4 regions of the Bradyrhizobium cedriense genome follow, and region 4 is predicted to be linked to each of the others. Evidence: predicted binding sites of a transcription regulator. Region 4 holds the regulator's gene; each other region holds the start of a gene.
The links. Region 4 encodes PhoB, which activates phosphate uptake and scavenging genes when phosphate is short. Its sites were predicted from a motif close to TGTCATNNANCTGTCAT; they were not measured.

Region 1 (4,209 bases), 400 kb from region 4:
CGAGCTTCCGAGATTTCCGCCGAGCAGGCCGTCGGTATAGACCTTGTAGACCAGCGTCTCGGTCGACTTGCCGGGACCGCCGCGGGTCATGGTGTCGATGATGCCGAACGTGTCGAAGAAGGCGTAGACGATGTTGACGACCAGGAGGAAGAAGATGGTGGGCGACAGCAGCGGGAAGGTCACGGTCCAGAACCGCCGCATCGGGCGCGCGCCGTCGATCGCGGCGGCCTCGAGCACGCTTCTGGGGATGCTCTGCAGGCCGGCGAGGAAGAACAGAAAATTGTAGGAGATCTGCTTCCAGGCGGCGGCGAGGATGATCAGCGCCGCGGCCTGGTCGCCGTCGAGCAGCGGATTCCAGTCGATGCCCAGGGCCCGCAGATAGCGCGAGAGCACGCCCAGCGAGGGATGCAGCATGAAGATCCAGAGCACGCCAACCACGGGCGGCGCCACCGCATAGGGCCAGATCAGCAGCGTTCGGTAGAGCATCGAGCCGCGCAGCGGCTTGTCCGCCATCACGGCGAGCAGCAGCGCGAACGACAGCGACGACACTGCGATGGCGAAGGAGAAGAAGAAGGTTCGGAGGATCGCCTCGAAATAGGCGGGCTCCTTGAACAGATCGACATAGTTCTCGAACCAGACAAAGCTGGTCGAGAGCCCGAAGGCGTCCTGGAGCAGGAAGGACTGGATCACCGCCTGCAAGGCCGGCCAGTAGAAGAAAATCAGCACGATCGCGAGCTGCGGGGCAACCAGCGCGTAGGGCAACAGCTTCGACTGGAAGATGGCTTGCTTTTGCATGATGTCCGCAGCAGCGGCAGGCCGGTTGACCGGCCTGCCGCTTGTCGCCTTACTTCACTGCGGTCTTTTCGAACTGACGCAGCATGGTGTTGCCGCGCTCGACGGCCGCGTCCAGCGCCTGCTTGGCGGTCTTCTTGCCGGCCAGCGCCTGCTCGATTTCTTCTGCCCAGACGTCACGGAGCTGCACCATGTTGCCGAGGCGCAGGCCGCGGGAGTTCTCCGTCGGCTCCTTGTTGGTCAGCTCGAGCAGCGGCGTCTCGAGATAGGGCTGGTCCTTGTAGAAGCCTTCCGCCTTGGCCTTCTCATAGGCCGCCTTGGTGATCGGCAGATAACCCGAGGATTTGTGGATGAAGACCTGGCGATCCGTATCGGAGAGGAAAGTCAGGAATTTCGCGATGCCCTTGTATTCGTCGGCCGACTTGCCGCCCATGATCCAGAGCGAAGCGCCGCCGATGATCGAGTTCTGCGGCGCGCCCTTCACGTCGGGATAATAGGGCATCGGCACCGCGGTGAAGGCGAACTTGGCCTGCGCCTTGACGTTGCCGAAGAAGGCAGACGAGGTCAGGTAGAGCGGGCATTCGCCCGACGTGAAGCGGCCTTCGCCGGTGTTGGTGCGGCCGGCATAGTCGTAGGTCTTGTCCTTCTGGAGCTCGACCAGATTTTCGAGATGCTTGACCTGCAGCGGTCCGTTGAAGGACAGCACGGTGTCGAAGCCGTCGAGGCCATTGGCCTTCGTCGCCAGCGGCACGTTGTGCCAGGCGGAGAGCTGCTCGAGATTGACCCAGGTGACCCAGGAGTTGGAAAAGCCGCAGGTGGCGTGGCCGGCCGCCTTCAGCTTCTTGGCCGCGTCGAACACCTCAGGCCAGGTCTTCGGAATCGCGACGTTGGCCTTCTTCAGCTCGTCGAGATTGACCCACATCACGGTCGACGACGAGTTGAAGGGGAAGGACAGCATCTCGCCCTTCGAGGTCGAATAGTAGCCGGTGATCGCGGGCAGATAGGCCTTGGGATCGAACTTCTCGCCGGTCTCGGCCATCAGCTTGTAGACCGGCTTCACGGCGCCGGTCGCGGCCATCATGGTGGCGGTGCCGACCTCGAACACCTGCATGATGTGCGGCGCATTGCCGGCGCGGAACGCGGCGATGCCGGCGTTCATCGTGTCGGCGTAGTTGCCCTTGTAGGTCGGGACCACCTTGTAGTCGCTCTGCGCGCCGTTGAAGTCGTTGGCGAGCTTGACGATGACGTCGTTGTTGGCGCCGGTCATCGCATGCCACCACTGGATTTCGGTCACGGCGAAGGCCGGCGAGGAGCCGAGACCAACCGCGAGGGCAACAGCAGCAGCTGCGCCAAAATGTCGAAGAGCCATCGAGTAAACCTCCCTTGGGCCGTCAAAAATGATCGCTTGCGCTAGCAGCGCCATATGACGTTCACATGACTGTGTAAGCGGCCGAAACGAAAGCGGCAAGCGCTGGAAGAGGGAAGCCATCAATTAGGCGAACGTGCCGGGGACAGCCTCGTCCGTTCGCGCTGCACGTGAGTGCCCGCGCCGCAGTGCGGCATCGTTGTGCGAGGCTGACGGTCAGGCCGCGGGCTCCAAACCTCTACCGCTTGCGGGAGAGGTCGGCGCGCAGCGCGGGTGAGCGACTTTATCCTCTGGAGGATTGTCCCTTCGGAGACACCCTCTCCCCAGCCCTCCCCCGCAAGCGAGGGAGGGAGGGAGCGCACTACCGACGCGGCAACACTGAAGCCTATTTCATGAAGCCCTAGCGCTTGCGCTCGGGGCCGCAGACCGTGCCGTTCTTGACCATGGCGTCGATCTCGGCCTTGGAATATCCGAACTCGCCGAGCACCTCCGCCGCGTGCTGGCTGAATTTCGGCGGCAGGCGCCGCAGGCTCGGCTTGCTGCGATCGAGCCGGATCGGCGAGGCCACGCCCTTGTACCAGTCCTTCTCGATGATATCGCCGCGCGCGATCGTGTGCGGGTTGGTCAACGCCTGGTCGATCTTCTGCACCGGACCTGCGGGCAGGCCTGCCGCAAGCAGGCGATTGCACAGCGGTTCGGCCTCGTGCTGACTGAACACTGCGGCGAGCTCGGAGCGCAGCGCCTCGCGATTGGCGATGCGGTCCTTGTTGCGGGCAAAGCGCGGATCGGTGCCGAGCTCGGGCTTGCCGATCTCCTTGGCGAGCTTGCGGAACGTGCCGTCATTGCCGACGCCGATGAAGATGTCGTCGGTCTTGGTCGGGAAGATCGCGTAAGGCACAAGGTTCGGGTGCTCGTTGCCGGTGAGCGACGGCGGCTTGCCATGCATGAAATAGTTCGCGGTGTGCGGATGCATGATGGCAAGGCCGGTCTCGTACAGCGTCGTCTCGAGGAACTGACCCTTGCCGGAGCGCTGCCGCTCCGACAGCGCCATCAGGATGCCGATCGCCGCATAAAGGCCGGTGCCGATGTCGACCAGCGGCACGCCGATCCGCATCGGGCCGCTCTCGGGCGAGCCGGTCGCCGCGATCATGCCGGTCATGGCCTGGATGATGGCGTCATAGCCGGGATTGCCGCCGCGCGGGCCGTCGGCGCCGAAGCCGCAGATCCGGCAATGCACGAGACGCGGGAATTTCTCGCGCAGCGCTTCGTTGCCGATGCCCCATTTCTCCAGCGTGCCGGGCTTGAAATTCTCGATCAGGACGTCGGCCGTCTCCAGCATCTTGAGCAGCACCACGCGGCCGCCCTCGGAAGCGAGGTCGAGGCCGATGGAACGCTTGTTGCGGTTGATGCCGACGAAATAGGCCGCGTCCTCCTCATGGAAGGGAGGACCCCATTCGCGCACCTCGTCGCCCGCGGGCGGCTCGACCTTGATCACGTCGGCGCCATGGTCGGCGAGGATCTGGGTGCAGTAGGGACCGCCGAGCACGCGCGTCAGATCGATGACGCGCAGTCCGCTCATGGCTCCCGTGGCGGCTTCAGAACTCATGCCTTCGCTTCTCCTGTGTCGACGTTTGATCACAGGCCTAGCGAGGTTCGTGCACGCCAGCAATGGCCCTCCGGGTAAGGGGCGTATGCGCCGCTGCGCGCAATCCCGCCGAATGGCAAATCAGCGGAGGCGGCCGGCCCTTGGGGGATCCAGGGCCAGCCAATCCGCACTTCGATCAGACGACCGTCAGGCGAACGTCGACATTGCCGCGCGTGGCATTGGAGTAGGGGCACACCTGATGCGCCTTCTCCACCAGCGCCTCGGCTTCAGTGCGGGCAAGGCCCGGCAGCGAGACTGCGAGATCGATGTCGAGGCCGAAGCCGCCTTCGGAGCGCGGGCCGATGCCGACGGTCGAGGTGACGGAGGCGTCGGCCGGAACCTTCGGGCCGCCCTGGGAGGCTACGAACTTCATGGCACCGATGAAGCAGGCGGCATAGCCGGCCGC
Region 2 (4,209 bases), on a different contig from region 4:
TGGCGACGTTCCAGCGCACCGCCGAGACGCGACGGGCGGCGCCGACGCCGACGATCGCGCCGGTGATGGTGTGGGTGGTCGAAACGGGAACGCCGAGGAACGTCGCCATGAACAGAGTGGCGGCCCCTCCGGTCTCGGCGCAAAAGCCCTGCATCGGGGTCAGTTTCGTGATGCGCAGGCCCATGGTGCGGACGATGCGCCAGCCGCCCATCAGCGTGCCCAGCGCCATCGCCGCCTGGCAGGACAGCACCACCCAGAACGGCACGGAAAATTCGCTGCCGAGATGGCCTTGCGAATAAAGCAGCACCGCGATGATGCCCATGGTCTTCTGTGCGTCGTTGCCGCCATGACCGAGCGAATAGAGCGAGGCGGAGGCGAACTGGAGGATGCGGAAGGCGCGATCGACCGCGAACGGTGTCGAACGCACCGAGGCCCACGACACGATCGCCACCAGCATCATGGCGAGCAGGAAGCCGACCAGCGGCGACAGCACGATCGCCAGCACCGTCTTAGACAGGCCGCTCCACACCGCGGCCGAGATCCCCGCCTTCGCCATGCCGCCGCCGACGAGCCCGCCGATCAGCGCGTGCGACGACGAGGACGGGATTCCGAGCGCCCAGGTCACGAGGTTCCAGACGATGGCCCCGACCAGCGCAGCGAAGATCACCTGGGCATCGACGACCGAAGGATCGATGATGCCGGTGCCGATGGTCTGAGCGACGTGCAGGCCGAAGACCATGAAGGCGATGAAATTGAAGAACGCGGCCCAGAACACCGCGTATTGCGGCCGCAATACCCGGGTCGAGACGATGGTCGCGATCGAATTGGCGGCGTCGTGCAGGCCGTTCAGGAAGTCGAACAGCAGCGCGACGGCGATCAAGCCGACCAGGATGGGAAAGCCCAACGCTGCATCCACGGCGGCCCCGCCTTACACTTTGCGCATGATCTGTGCGGAAAACCGCAGGACACTTTTCCGGATCATGCGTTACACTTGCTCGATGACGATGCTGTTGATCTCGTTCGCGACGTCGTCGAAGCGATCGGCCACCTTCTCGAGATGGTCGTAGATCTCGGCGCCGACGATGAAGTCCATCGCATTGCCCTGGCGATGCTTGAGGAACAGCTCCTTCAGGCCGATGTCGTGGAGATCGTCGACCCGCCCCTCCAGCTTGCCGAGTTCTTCGGTGATGGCGGTCAGCATGGCGACGTTCGGACCTATCGATTGCATCAGCGGCAGCGCACGCCCGACCAGATTGGCGCATTCGATCAGAAGCCCGCCGATCTCGCGCATGGGAGGCTCGAAGGTTCGGACTTCGAACAGCATCACGGCCTTGGCGGTCTGCTGCATCTGGTCGATGGCATCGTCCAGCGACGTGATCAGGTTCTTGATGTCCCCGCGGTCGAAAGGGGTGATGAAGGTGCGGCGCACCGCCGTCAGCACCTCGCGCGTGATGTTGTCGGCGTCGTTCTCGAATTGGTTGACGCGCTGGCAATAGACCGGCGTCTCCTCGCCTCCATTGAGCATGCCCTGGAGCGCGATCGCGCCCTGGATCACCGTCTGGGCATGCCGGTCGAACAGGTCGAAGAACCGCTCTTCCTTGGGCAGGAATGCACGAAACCATCGCATCATGTGGATAGGCTACCGGTTGGAAATGGTCAGGCCCGAAGGGCTGTCATGAAACTGTCATAGACCATTTTCGATCCGCGCGCGTGTCATCTCACGCCTGCGAAGCCGGGTCATCCACCGCTTTCCAACTGCTCGCAAACAGCTTTTGAATCAGCCAGTTAGAGAGATCGCCGGAAGTAATGCGCGATTTCGCCGATGACGCCGCGGCGGAAGGTGAGCACGCAGACCACGAAGATCGTGCCCTGGATCACCGTCACCCACTGGCCGAAACCCGCCAGATATTGCTGCATGGCGATGATCGCGAAGGCGCCGACCACGGGACCGAAAATGGTTCCGAGACCACCGACCAGGGTCATCAGCACGACCTCGCCCGACATCGTCCAGTGCACGTCGGTGAGCGATGCGTTCTGCGCCACGAACACTTTCAGCGCGCCGGCAAAGCCAGCCAGCGTGCCGGACAGGACGAAGGCCAGGAACTTGTACTGGTCGGTGCGGTAGCCGAGCGAGATCGCCCGCGGCTCGTTCTCGCGGATCGCCTTCAGGACTTCGCCGAATGGCGAGTTGATGATGCGGAAGATCAGGAGGAAGCCGGCGAGGAAGCCGACCAGGACGACATAATACAATACCGTCGGCTTCGAGAGGTCGAGCATGCCGAACATGTGTCCCTGCGGGATGCCCTGGATGCCGTCTTCGCCATGGGTGAACGGCGCCTGGAGATAGATGAAGTACAGGAGCTGCGACAGCGCCAGCGTGATCATCGAGAAATAGATGCCCTGGCGGCGAATCGAGATGTAGCCGGTGATGATCGACAGCACGAACGCCGCGGCGATGCCGACGAGGATGCCGAGCTCGGGCGGCAGCGCCCATACTTTCAGCGCATGCGCGCTGCAATAGCCCGCCGTTCCCAGGAACATCGCGTGGCCGAAGGACAGCAATCCGCCGTAGCCGATCAGCAGGTTGAAGGCGCAGGCGAGGAGCGCAAAGCACAGCGCCTGCATCACGAAGAACGGGTAGACTCCCGTGAACGGCACCGCCGCCAGCAGCAGCGCCATCAGCACGAACACGATCATCTCGTCGCGCACCGCGCGAGGGGTCACCGGCAGCGTGTCGTCCGTCAGGGTTGTCATCTCAGGCCGCCCTTCCCGTCAATCCCGTTGGCTTCACCAAGAGCACCAGCACCATCAGCACGAACACGACGGTGTTGGAGGCCTCGGGGTAGAAATACTTGGTCAGGCCCTCGATCACACCGAGCGCAAAGCCGGTGATGATGGAGCCCATGATCGATCCCATGCCGCCGATCACGACCACCGCGAACACGACGATGATGAGGTCGGCGCCCATCAGCGGCCGCACCTGGTTGATCGGCGCCGAGAGCACGCCGGCCAGCGCGGCAAGGCCGACGCCGAGACCGTAGGTCAGCGTGATCATGCGCGGCACGTTGATGCCGAAAGCGCGCACCAGTGTCGGATTTTCGGTGGCGGCGCGCAGATAGGCGCCGAGCTGCGTCTTCTCGATCAGGAACCAGGTCGCCAAGCATACGACGAGGGAAAACACGACGACCCAGCCGCGATAGACCGGCAGGAACATGAATCCGAGATTCATGCCGCCCCTGAGCTGGTCCGGAATGGCGTAAGGCAGGCCGGAGGAGCCGAAATAGTTCTGGAACACGCCCTGCACGATCAGCGCGATGCCGAAGGTCAGGAGCAGTCCATAGAGATGATCGAGCCCGGTCAGCCATTGCAGCATGGTCCGTTCCAGGATCATGCCGAAGATGCCGACGATGATCGGCGCCAGCAACAGCGCCCACCAATAGTTGATGCCGCCGAGGTTCAACAGGAAGTAGGCGACGAAGGCGCCCATCATGTAGAGCGCGCCATGGGCGAAATTGATGATGTTGAGCATGCCGAAGATCACGGCAAGCCCGAGACTGAGCAGCGCGTAGAACGAGCCGTTGATCAGTCCCACCAGTAGTTGTGCGTAGAGAGCCTGCATCGGGATTAGCTTCCGCCACCAATATGAAAGCCCGCCTGCGGCACGACCGCGCGGCGGGCCACGAGAGTTACTTCTTCACCAGCGGACAGACGCTCTCGGAGAGCGGCCGGAACGCCTGGTCCGCGGGGACGGAGCCCACCAGCTTGTAATAGTCCCACGGCCCCTTCGACTCCGAGGGCTTCTTGACCTCGAACAGGTAGGCCGGGTGAATCTTGCGGCCATCGACCCGGATACTGCCCTGACCGAACAACGGATCGTCGGTCGGCATCGACTTCATCTTCTCGACCGCCTTGACGCCGTCATGCGGATTGCCGCCCATCGCCTCCAGCGCCTTGAAGTAATGGATCAGTCCCGAATAGACACCGGCCTGCACCATCGAAGGCATCGCCTTGTTCTTCATGCGCTCCGAAAAGCGCTTGGAGAAGGCGCGCGTTCCGTCGTTGAGATCCCAGTAGAAAGTCTCGGTGAAATTGAGCCCTTGCGCCACGTTGAGGCCGAGCGAATGAACATCGGTGATGAACAAGAGCAGTCCGGCAAGCTTCTGTCCGCCAGCAACGATGCCGAACTCGGCAGCCTGCTTGATCGAATTG
Region 3 (4,209 bases), on a different contig from region 4:
TTTGCGGCTGGTTACGTCGAATTCCGGGGACGCGCAATGGCTCGCATGGCGCTCCTCCCTATACTATGTAGATATCAACCGGTTCAGCCTCCCGAGGGGGCCGGATTCGAGGTCAGACCGGGTGCCGGGAAGCGCTTTCGTGAGTATTCCGAACATCATTACTCTGGGCCGCATCATGCTGGTCCCGATCATCGTCTGGGCCATCGTGTCGAGCCAAATGGAGGTGGCGTTCGCCGTCTTCCTGATCGCCGGCATCAGCGATGCCGTGGACGGCTTTTTGGCCAAGCGCTTCAACATGACGAGCGAACTCGGGGCCCTGCTCGATCCGCTCGCAGACAAGGCGCTACTGGTTTCGATCTACATGGCGCTCGGCATCTGGGGCGCAATTCCGCGCTGGATTGTGATCCTGGTGGTCTCGCGCGACATCATGATCGTCGCCGCCGTGATGGTATCCTGGCTGTTCGATCGGCCGGTCGAGATGAAGCCGTCCAAGGTGTCCAAGCTCAATACTGTGGTACAGGTGGCGTTCGCGGCGCTGGTGCTGGCGGCGCTTGCCTTCGGCTTCAAGCCGGCACCTTATGATATCATCCTGATGGGCCTCGTCACGCTCTTCACGCTCTCCTCCGTGTCGCTCTATCTCGTCGAGTGGCTGCGGCACATGAGCACGATCGAGGCCAAATGAGCCAGGATGCGGCCTGCAAGAGGCCAAGTCCCGCATCATCAGGTCGAATCTCTTCAAACGGGCCGGCGCGCCGGCATGGAGCAAAGCAAGCGTGGCAGGCCGCGTCCATCCCCGACAATTGGCGTTCTCGCTTCCGCACGCGGAGAGCCTCAGCCGGGACAATTTCCTCGAAGGTCCGGCCAACGCTGCCGGCGTCGGCCTGATCGACAGCTGGCCGGAATGGCCAAACCGGGTCATGTGGCTGGCCGGCCCGGAAGGCAGCGGCAAGAGCCATCTCGCCGCGATCTGGGCCGAGCTTTCAGGCGCCCGCTCGACCACCGCCAACGCCCTGACCGCGGCAGGCGTGCCGGGCGCGCTCGCCACCGGCGCGCTGGTGGTCGAAGATCTCAAGGCAAAGGATTTTGACGAGCGCGCCCTCTTTCACCTGATGAACCTCGCCCGCGAGGAAGGCGCCTACGTCCTCTTCACCGGGCGCGAGGCGCCGGCCTCGCTGGAGATCGAGCTTCGCGACCTGCGCTCGCGTCTGCGGGCCGTTCCGGTGGTCGCGCTCCTGCCCCCCGACGACCAGCTCTTCCGCGGCCTGATCGTCAAGTTCTGCGCCGACCGCCAGCTCACGGTGGATGAGAGCGTGGTGGGCTACCTCGCCACCCGCCTGGAGCGGTCCTCGGCCGCCGCCCGGCAGGCCGTGGAACTGCTCGACGCTGAAGCCCTCCGCCTCGGCCGTCCCGTAACCCGGGCTCTAGCGGCAGAGCTGCTCAGGGACGCCTGATCGGCGCGGCTCCTTCAAGTCCCCGAAGCCAGCTTGACGCCGCGGAGAGGCGGAACATCAATGTCATCGAAACGTCATCGGTGTAACACATGCTCCCCGGGGTTTTGCGCATAAGTCGCAAAGTGAGGCGAGACAGGATGGACCGACTTCTGATGGACTCTGCGCAAGCTGTTGAAACTAAAGAGAAAGCCCAAGAACCCGAGGGCTTGCCGGCGATCGCATCCAGCCCTGAACGGTTCATCAACCGCGAGCTGTCCTGGCTGCACTTCAACCGCCGCGTCCTGGAGGAAGCGGTCAATCCCAACCACCCCGTGCTGGAGCGGGTGCGTTTCCTGTCGATTTCGGCGAATAACCTCGACGAGTTCTTCATGGTCCGCGTCGCCGGCATCAAGGCCCAGGTGCGCGAGGGCATTGCCGAGCGCAGCCCCGACGGCCTGACGCCGTCCGAGCAGCTCGCGCTGATCAACCGCACCGTCTCCCAACTCGCCTCCGACCAGCAGGCGATCTGGCGCGACCTGCGCAGCGCGCTGGCCGAGGTCGGCATCGTGCTGGTCGACGGCAAGGAAGTCTCCAAGGCGGAACGGACCTGGATCGAGGACTATTTCCTCAACAACGTCTTCCCACTGCTGACACCGCTCGCGATCGATCCCGCCCACCCTTTCCCGTTCATTCCGAGCCTCGGCTTCACCATCGCGCTCCAGCTCACGCGCGCCGCCGACGGCAAGCAGATGAACGCGCTGATCCGCATGCCCGGCAAGATCGACCGCTTCATCCGCCTGCCGGCCGAAGGCACGGTGCGGCTGATCTCGCTGGAGCAGGCAACCGCCCTTTTTATCAACCGCCTGTTCCCCGGCTACAATCTGCACGGCCAGGGCGCCTTCCGGATCATCCGCGACTCCGAGCTCGAAATCGAGGAAGAGGCCGAGGACCTCGTCCGCCTGTTCGAGACCGCCCTCAAGCGCCGCCGGCGCGGCTCCGTCATCCGGCTCGAGATCGATGCCAAGATGCCGGAGCAGTTGCGCAGCTTCGTGCAGCACGCGCTGTCGGCCGCCGATGACGAGGTCTTCCTGGTCGACGGCGTGCAGGCGATGAACGAGCTCTCGCAGCTCACCCGCCTCGACCGGCCCGATCTCGAATTCACCCCTTACGTGCCGCGCCATCCCGAGCGCGTGCGCGAGCACGGCGGCGACATCTTTGCGGCGATCCGGCAGAAGGATCTCGTCGTCCATCACCCCTACGAATCCTTCGACGTCGTCGTGCAGTTTCTGCAGCAGGCCGCACGCGACCCAGATGTCGTCGCGATCAAGCAGACGCTCTACCGCACCTCCAACAACTCGCCGATCGTGCGCGCGCTCGCCGAAGCGGCCGAAGCCGGCAAATCCGTCACGGCCTTGATCGAGTTGAAGGCTCGCTTCGACGAAGAGGCCAACATCCGCTGGGCGCGCGACCTCGAACGCGCCGGCGTGCAGGTCGTCTACGGCTTCCTCGAACTGAAGACGCACGCAAAACTCTCGATGGTGGTGCGCCGCGAGGGCGGCAGCCTCACGACTTACGTCCATACCGGCACCGGCAACTATCACCCGGTCACCGCGCGCATCTACACCGACCTCTCCTACTTCACCTCCGATCCGACCATTGGCCGCGACGCCGCGCGCGTGTTCAATTTCATCACCGGCTATGCCGCGCCGAGCGATCTGGAAAGGATGGCGGTGTCGCCGCTGACCTTGCGCAAGCGCATCATCGAGCACATCCAAGGCGAGACCGCGCATGCGCGGCACGGCCGGCCCAGCGCGGTCTGGATGAAGATGAACGCGCTGGTCGACCCCGACATCATCGACGCGCTCTACGAGGCCTCCCAGGCCGGCGTCCAGGTCGAGCTCGTGGTGCGCGGTATCTGCTGCCTCAGGCCCGGCATCCCGGGCCTGTCGGAGAACATCCGCGTCAAGTCAATCATCGGGCGCTTCCTGGAACACGGCCGAATCTACTGCTTCGGCATGGGCCAGGGCCTGCCGAGCGCCAAAGCGGCTGTGTATATCTCGTCCGCCGACATGATGCCGCGCAACCTCGACCGCCGCGTCGAGGTGCTGTGCCCGCTGCAAAATCCCACGGTGCATCAGCAGGTTCTCGAACAGATCATGGTCGCCAATCTGAAGGACAATGAACAGAGCTGGCAGTTGTTGCCGGACGGGTCGTCAACGCGTATGAAGACCGCGAAGGGCGAGGAGCCTTTCAACGTCCACAACTACTTCATGACAAATCCGAGTCTGTCTGGCCGTGGAAAGTCGCTCAAGGAATCCTCGCCGCGTCGTCTCACGCGCCGGAACGAACGCCATCAATCCTGACCGGGGATTTGCGACGTGAAGCGGCCGCGCAAGCGCGGCTCGAGCGTCGCGGTGATCGACATCGGCTCCAACTCGGTCCGTCTCGTCGTCTACGAGCGACTGTCGCGAAGCCTCATCCCGATCTTCAACGAGAAGACGCTGTGCGGCCTCGGGCGCGAGGTGCAGAGCACGGGCCTGCTCGCGCCCGACGCCGTCGACAAGGCGCTGACCTCGCTCAAGCGTTTCCGCGCATTGTGCCGCGTGATGCAGGTCGGGCGGGTGTTCGCGATCGCGACCGCGGCCTGCCGCGACGCCTCCAACGGCCCCGACTTCATCGCCAGGGCCGAGCGCATCTGCGCGGTGAAGATCGAGATCCTGTCGGGCCCGCGCGAGGCGCGGCTGTCGGCGCTCGGCGTGATCTCGGGCATCCATCATCC
Region 4 (4,209 bases):
ATCTGTATCCGGGGCAGCGCGCCACCGGTCAGCTCATGCTCGACCAGACCAACATCCTCGATCCCAAGCTCGATCTCAATCTGCTGCGTGCGCGGGTCGGCATGGTGTTCCAGAAGCCGACGCCGTTCCCGATGACGATCTATGAGAACATCGCCTTCGGAATCCGCCTCTACGAGAAGATCTCGAAGTCCGAGATGGATGACCGGGTCGAGAAGGCGCTGCGCGGCGGCGCGCTGTGGAACGAGGTCAAGGACAAGCTCAATGCCTCCGGCCTGTCGCTCTCCGGCGGCCAGCAGCAGCGCCTCTGCATCGCCCGCACCGTCGCCGTGCGGCCCGAGGTGATCCTGTTCGACGAGCCCTGCTCGGCGCTCGACCCGATCTCGACCGCCAAGGTCGAGGAGCTGATCCAGGAATTGTCCGAGAACTACACCATCGCGATCGTCACCCACAACATGCAGCAGGCGGCGCGCGTCTCCGACAAGACCGCCTTCATGTATCTCGGCGAGTTGATCGAGTTCGACGACACCAGCAAGATCTTCACGTCGCCGAGCGACCGGCGCACGCAGGATTACATCACCGGCCGGTTCGGTTGAGGAGACGGAATATGGGTTCTGAACATACCGCGAAAGCCTTCGACACCGATCTCCAGGAGCTCACCCGTCTGGTCGCCGAGATGGGCGGCATCGCCGAGCGCATGATCGTCGATTCCGTGGACGCGCTGATCCGCCGCGACGTCGCGCTCGGGCAGCGCGTCGTCACCATCGACGTCGAGCTCGACGGGCTGCAGAAGCGCATCGAGGAGCGCGCCGTGCTCACCATCGCCCGCCGCCAGCCGATGGCGGTCGATTTGCGCGAGATCGTCGGCGCCATGCGCGTCGCGACCGATCTCGAGCGGATCGGCGACCTCGCCAAGAACATGGGCAAGCGCGTCGCGGCGCTCGAGACGGACTTCCATCCGCTCAAACTGTTCCGCGGCCTGGAACATATGACTGACCTCGTGCAACAGCAGGTCAAGTCCGTGCTGGACGCCTATGCCGCGCACGATCTGCCGGCGGCGATGGCGGTGTGGAAGGGCGACGAGGAAGTCGACGCCATCTGCACCTCGTTGTTCCGCGAGCTCCTCACCTACATGATGGAGGATCCGCGCAACATCTCGTTCTGCATCCACCTGATGTTCTGTGCCAAGAACATCGAGCGGATCGGCGACCACGCCACCAACATCGCCGAGACCGTGTTCTACATGATCGAGGGGCAGACGATCACCGACAAGCGGCCGAAGGGCGACATGACGAACTTCGCCACGACGGTGCCGAATACCTAAACGGTGCCGAATACCTAAGGAGCGACGACAACATGGGCGCACGCATTATGGTGGTTGAGGACGAGGAAGCTCTCACCGAGCTTCTTCGCTACAACCTCGAAGGCGACGGCTATGACGTCGAGACGGTGATGCGCGGCGATGACGCCGACACCCGCCTCAAGGAGCACATTCCCGATCTGATCGTGCTCGACTGGATGCTGCCTGGCCTGTCGGGCATCGAACTGTGCCGACGGCTTCGGACCCGCCCCGAAACCAAGCAGCTCCCGATCATCATGCTGACCGCGCGTGGCGAGGAGAGTGAGCGGGTGCGGGGTCTTGCCACCGGCGCCGACGACTACATCGTCAAGCCGTTCTCGGTGCCGGAGCTGCTCGCGCGCGTGAAGGGCCTGCTCAGGCGCGCCAGCCCCGAGCGGCTCGCTACCGTGCTCGCCTATGGCGACATCGAGCTCGATCGCGACAAGCGCCGCGTGGCGCGCTCGGGCCGGCCAATCGATCTCGGCCCGACCGAATATCGTCTGCTGGAGTTCTTCCTGGAGCATCCCGGGCGCGTGTTCTCGCGCGAGCAGCTGCTCGACAGCGTCTGGGGTCGCGACATCTACATCGACGAGCGTACCGTCGACGTCCATATCGGCCGCCTGCGCAAGCTGCTCAATCTCGGCCGCGAGCAGGATCCGATCCGCACGGTCCGCGGCGCCGGCTATGCGCTGGACGACCGGTTTGCGAAGGCGGAGCAGACTTAGGGTTTGCTCAGGCAGACGTGATTGAGCGGGCTGCCACGGCATCCTCCGATGTCGTCCCTGCGAACGCAGGGACCCATAACCACAGGACGTGGTTTGGCGAAGACTCGGAGTGACGATCCCGCGATAATTGTACCCCGGGACTACGGGTCCCTGCGTTCGCAGGGACGACATCCAATGTGTTGAGACGTCTTTGCGCTACGACTGGCCGCGCGCGCCGGGCTCAGCGCGGACCCGGCTTCGCCGGCGCACGGCGGCGATCCGCCGCGGGCTGATAGGCCACGCGCGAATGCTGAGCGCAGTAGGGCAGGCCGGAGAGCGCCTTGCCGCCGCAGAAGAAGAAATCCGGGCTCGAGGGGTCGCCGACCGGCCAGTGGCAGGTCGCCTCGTTCAATTCCAGCAGCGACAGCCGCTGGCTCATCGGCACGACGTTGTCGTAGGTGACAGGCTCGGCCTCCACCTCGACCTCGAAGGCCTGCGCCAGTGCGGTGTTGCCGCGCGAAACGGGGCGGGTCACCCGCATCATGTGCTGCGCGGGCCGCGCCTTGCGCGGCCGGGGCGCTGCCGATGAAGGGCTTTTGGCGCGGCCGGACAGGCCGAGCCGGTGCACTTTGCCGATCACGGCGTTGCGGGTCACATTGCCGAGCTCTGCCGCGATCTGGCTGGCCGAAAGTCCGGCCTCCCAGAGCTTTTTCAGCTGCTCGACGCGATCATCGGACCAGGTCAAAACCGTCATTGCACCCTTTCCTTCGCTGCGCGGCTGCCATCCTGGGGCCTTCGCAGCGAATGCCTAAGCCTTGAAAACCCGTGCCCCCAGAATCCCTTAAGGCTCGCCGGGCGCGCTCAAAACGCCCGAACGTTACGCCGGTACATGAGGACTCTTGGGATCAGAACCGCTGCACGAGATGTCGTATCTGACAATTCAAACGCTACAATATGGCGTGACTCCCGCGCAAGAGTCCGCCGACTCGCTTCCACATGTTCCGTGGTGAAAACCCCGCAAAATCGGCACCGCAAGACTACGGAGTCAGCGTTTCGCGAGGCTTTCCGGACGGCATTGACACCCGTTTTGCCAAGCATAAGATAGTGCCACGTGCCGCCCTTAAAAGGCGGCACGTTTCGTTTTCCGGGCCGGTCAATGGTGCGTTGCGAGTGCACGCTTCACGCCGTCCGCAACATCAAGTGACGTCATGACTAACAGCGCCGCGCCGCATTTGCTCCCCGTTTTCGCCAGGGCCGACCTCGGTTTCGAACGCGGCGAAGGCTGCTGGCTGATCGCGACCAATGGGGATCGATATCTGGATTTCACCTCTGGCGTGGCGGTGAATGCGCTCGGCCATGTCCATCCCGCGCTGGTCAAGGCGTTGCAGGAGCAGGCGACGAAGCTCTGGCACATGTCGAACCTGTTCCAGAGCCCGGACGGCGAGAAGCTCGCAAGCCGCCTCTGCAACGAGAGCTTTGCCGACTTCGTATTCTTCTGCAATTCCGGTGCGGAGGCGCTGGAAGGCGTGATCAAGCTGGTGCGCCACCATCACTTCTCCAAGGGGCATCCGGAACGTTACCGCATGATCACCTTCGAGGGCGCCTTCCATGGCCGCACGCTGGCAACGCTCGCTGCCACCGGATCTGCAAAATACCTCGAGGGCTTCGGTCCGCCGATGGACGGCTTCGACCAGGTGCCCCATGGCGACCTGGAAGCTGTGAAGAAGGCGATCGGCCCGCACACCGCCGGCATCCTGATCGAGCCGATCCAGGGCGAGGGGGGCGTTCGCTCTGCGCCTCCCGCCTTCCTGAAGGCGCTGCGCGAGCTCTGCAATGAGCGCGGCCTGTTGCTCGCCTTCGATGAGGTGCAGACGGGCATGGGCCGCACCGGCGAACTCTTTGCGTACAAGCGCACCGGTGTCACACCTGACGTGATGTCGCTCGCCAAGGCGCTCGGCGGCGGCTTCCCGATCGGGGCGGTGCTGGCCACCTCGGAGGCCGCTTCCGGCATGGGGCCTGGGTCGCATGGCTCCACTTTCGGCGGCAATCCGCTCGCGATCTCGGCTGCGAACGCCGTGCTCGACGTCATGCTCAAGCCGGGCTTCTTCGATCACGTGCAAAAGATGTCGTTGCTGCTGAAGCAGAAGCTTGCCTCCGTGATCGACCGTC

Region 1: a site for PhoB is predicted at 2,216-2,232, ahead of ugpB (sn-glycerol-3-phosphate ABC transporter substrate-binding protein UgpB). Genes of this name have one in related genera too.
Region 2: a site for PhoB is predicted at 1,672-1,688, ahead of ACYCVF_RS14195 (DUF47 domain-containing protein). Genes of this name have one in related genera too.
Region 3: a site for PhoB is predicted at 1,513-1,529, ahead of ACYCVF_RS13780 (RNA degradosome polyphosphate kinase). Genes of this name have one in related genera too.

What each region holds. Positions count from the first base shown of each region.
Region 1 is NZ_JBTSWB010000004.1:178,971-183,179, forward strand. It holds gene ugpA (sn-glycerol-3-phosphate ABC transporter permease UgpA) at 1-795, opposite strand, end outside; gene ugpB (sn-glycerol-3-phosphate ABC transporter substrate-binding protein UgpB) at 845-2,161, opposite strand; gene ACYCVF_RS17580 (CaiB/BaiF CoA transferase family protein) at 2,559-3,764, opposite strand; gene ACYCVF_RS17585 (organic hydroperoxide resistance protein) at 3,940-4,209, opposite strand, start outside.
Region 2 is NZ_JBTSWB010000003.1:525,335-529,543, forward strand. It holds gene ACYCVF_RS14190 (inorganic phosphate transporter) at 1-916, opposite strand, end outside; gene ACYCVF_RS14195 (DUF47 domain-containing protein) at 986-1,630, opposite strand; gene ACYCVF_RS14200 (branched-chain amino acid ABC transporter permease) at 1,786-2,754, opposite strand; gene ACYCVF_RS14205 (branched-chain amino acid ABC transporter permease) at 2,756-3,619, opposite strand; gene ACYCVF_RS14210 (ABC transporter substrate-binding protein) at 3,687-4,209, opposite strand, start outside.
Region 3 is NZ_JBTSWB010000003.1:437,257-441,465, forward strand. It holds gene ACYCVF_RS13770 (CDP-alcohol phosphatidyltransferase family protein) at 140-682, shown strand; gene ACYCVF_RS13775 (P-loop NTPase family protein) at 774-1,451, shown strand; gene ACYCVF_RS13780 (RNA degradosome polyphosphate kinase) at 1,604-3,793, shown strand; gene ppx (exopolyphosphatase) at 3,809-4,209, shown strand, end outside.
Region 4 is NZ_JBTSWB010000004.1:579,190-583,398, forward strand. It holds gene pstB (phosphate ABC transporter ATP-binding protein PstB) at 1-593, shown strand, start outside; gene phoU (phosphate signaling complex protein PhoU) at 605-1,321, shown strand; gene phoB (phosphate regulon transcriptional regulator PhoB) at 1,354-2,061, shown strand; gene ACYCVF_RS19345 (GcrA family cell cycle regulator) at 2,282-2,794, opposite strand; gene ACYCVF_RS19350 (acetylornithine transaminase) at 3,249-4,209, shown strand, end outside.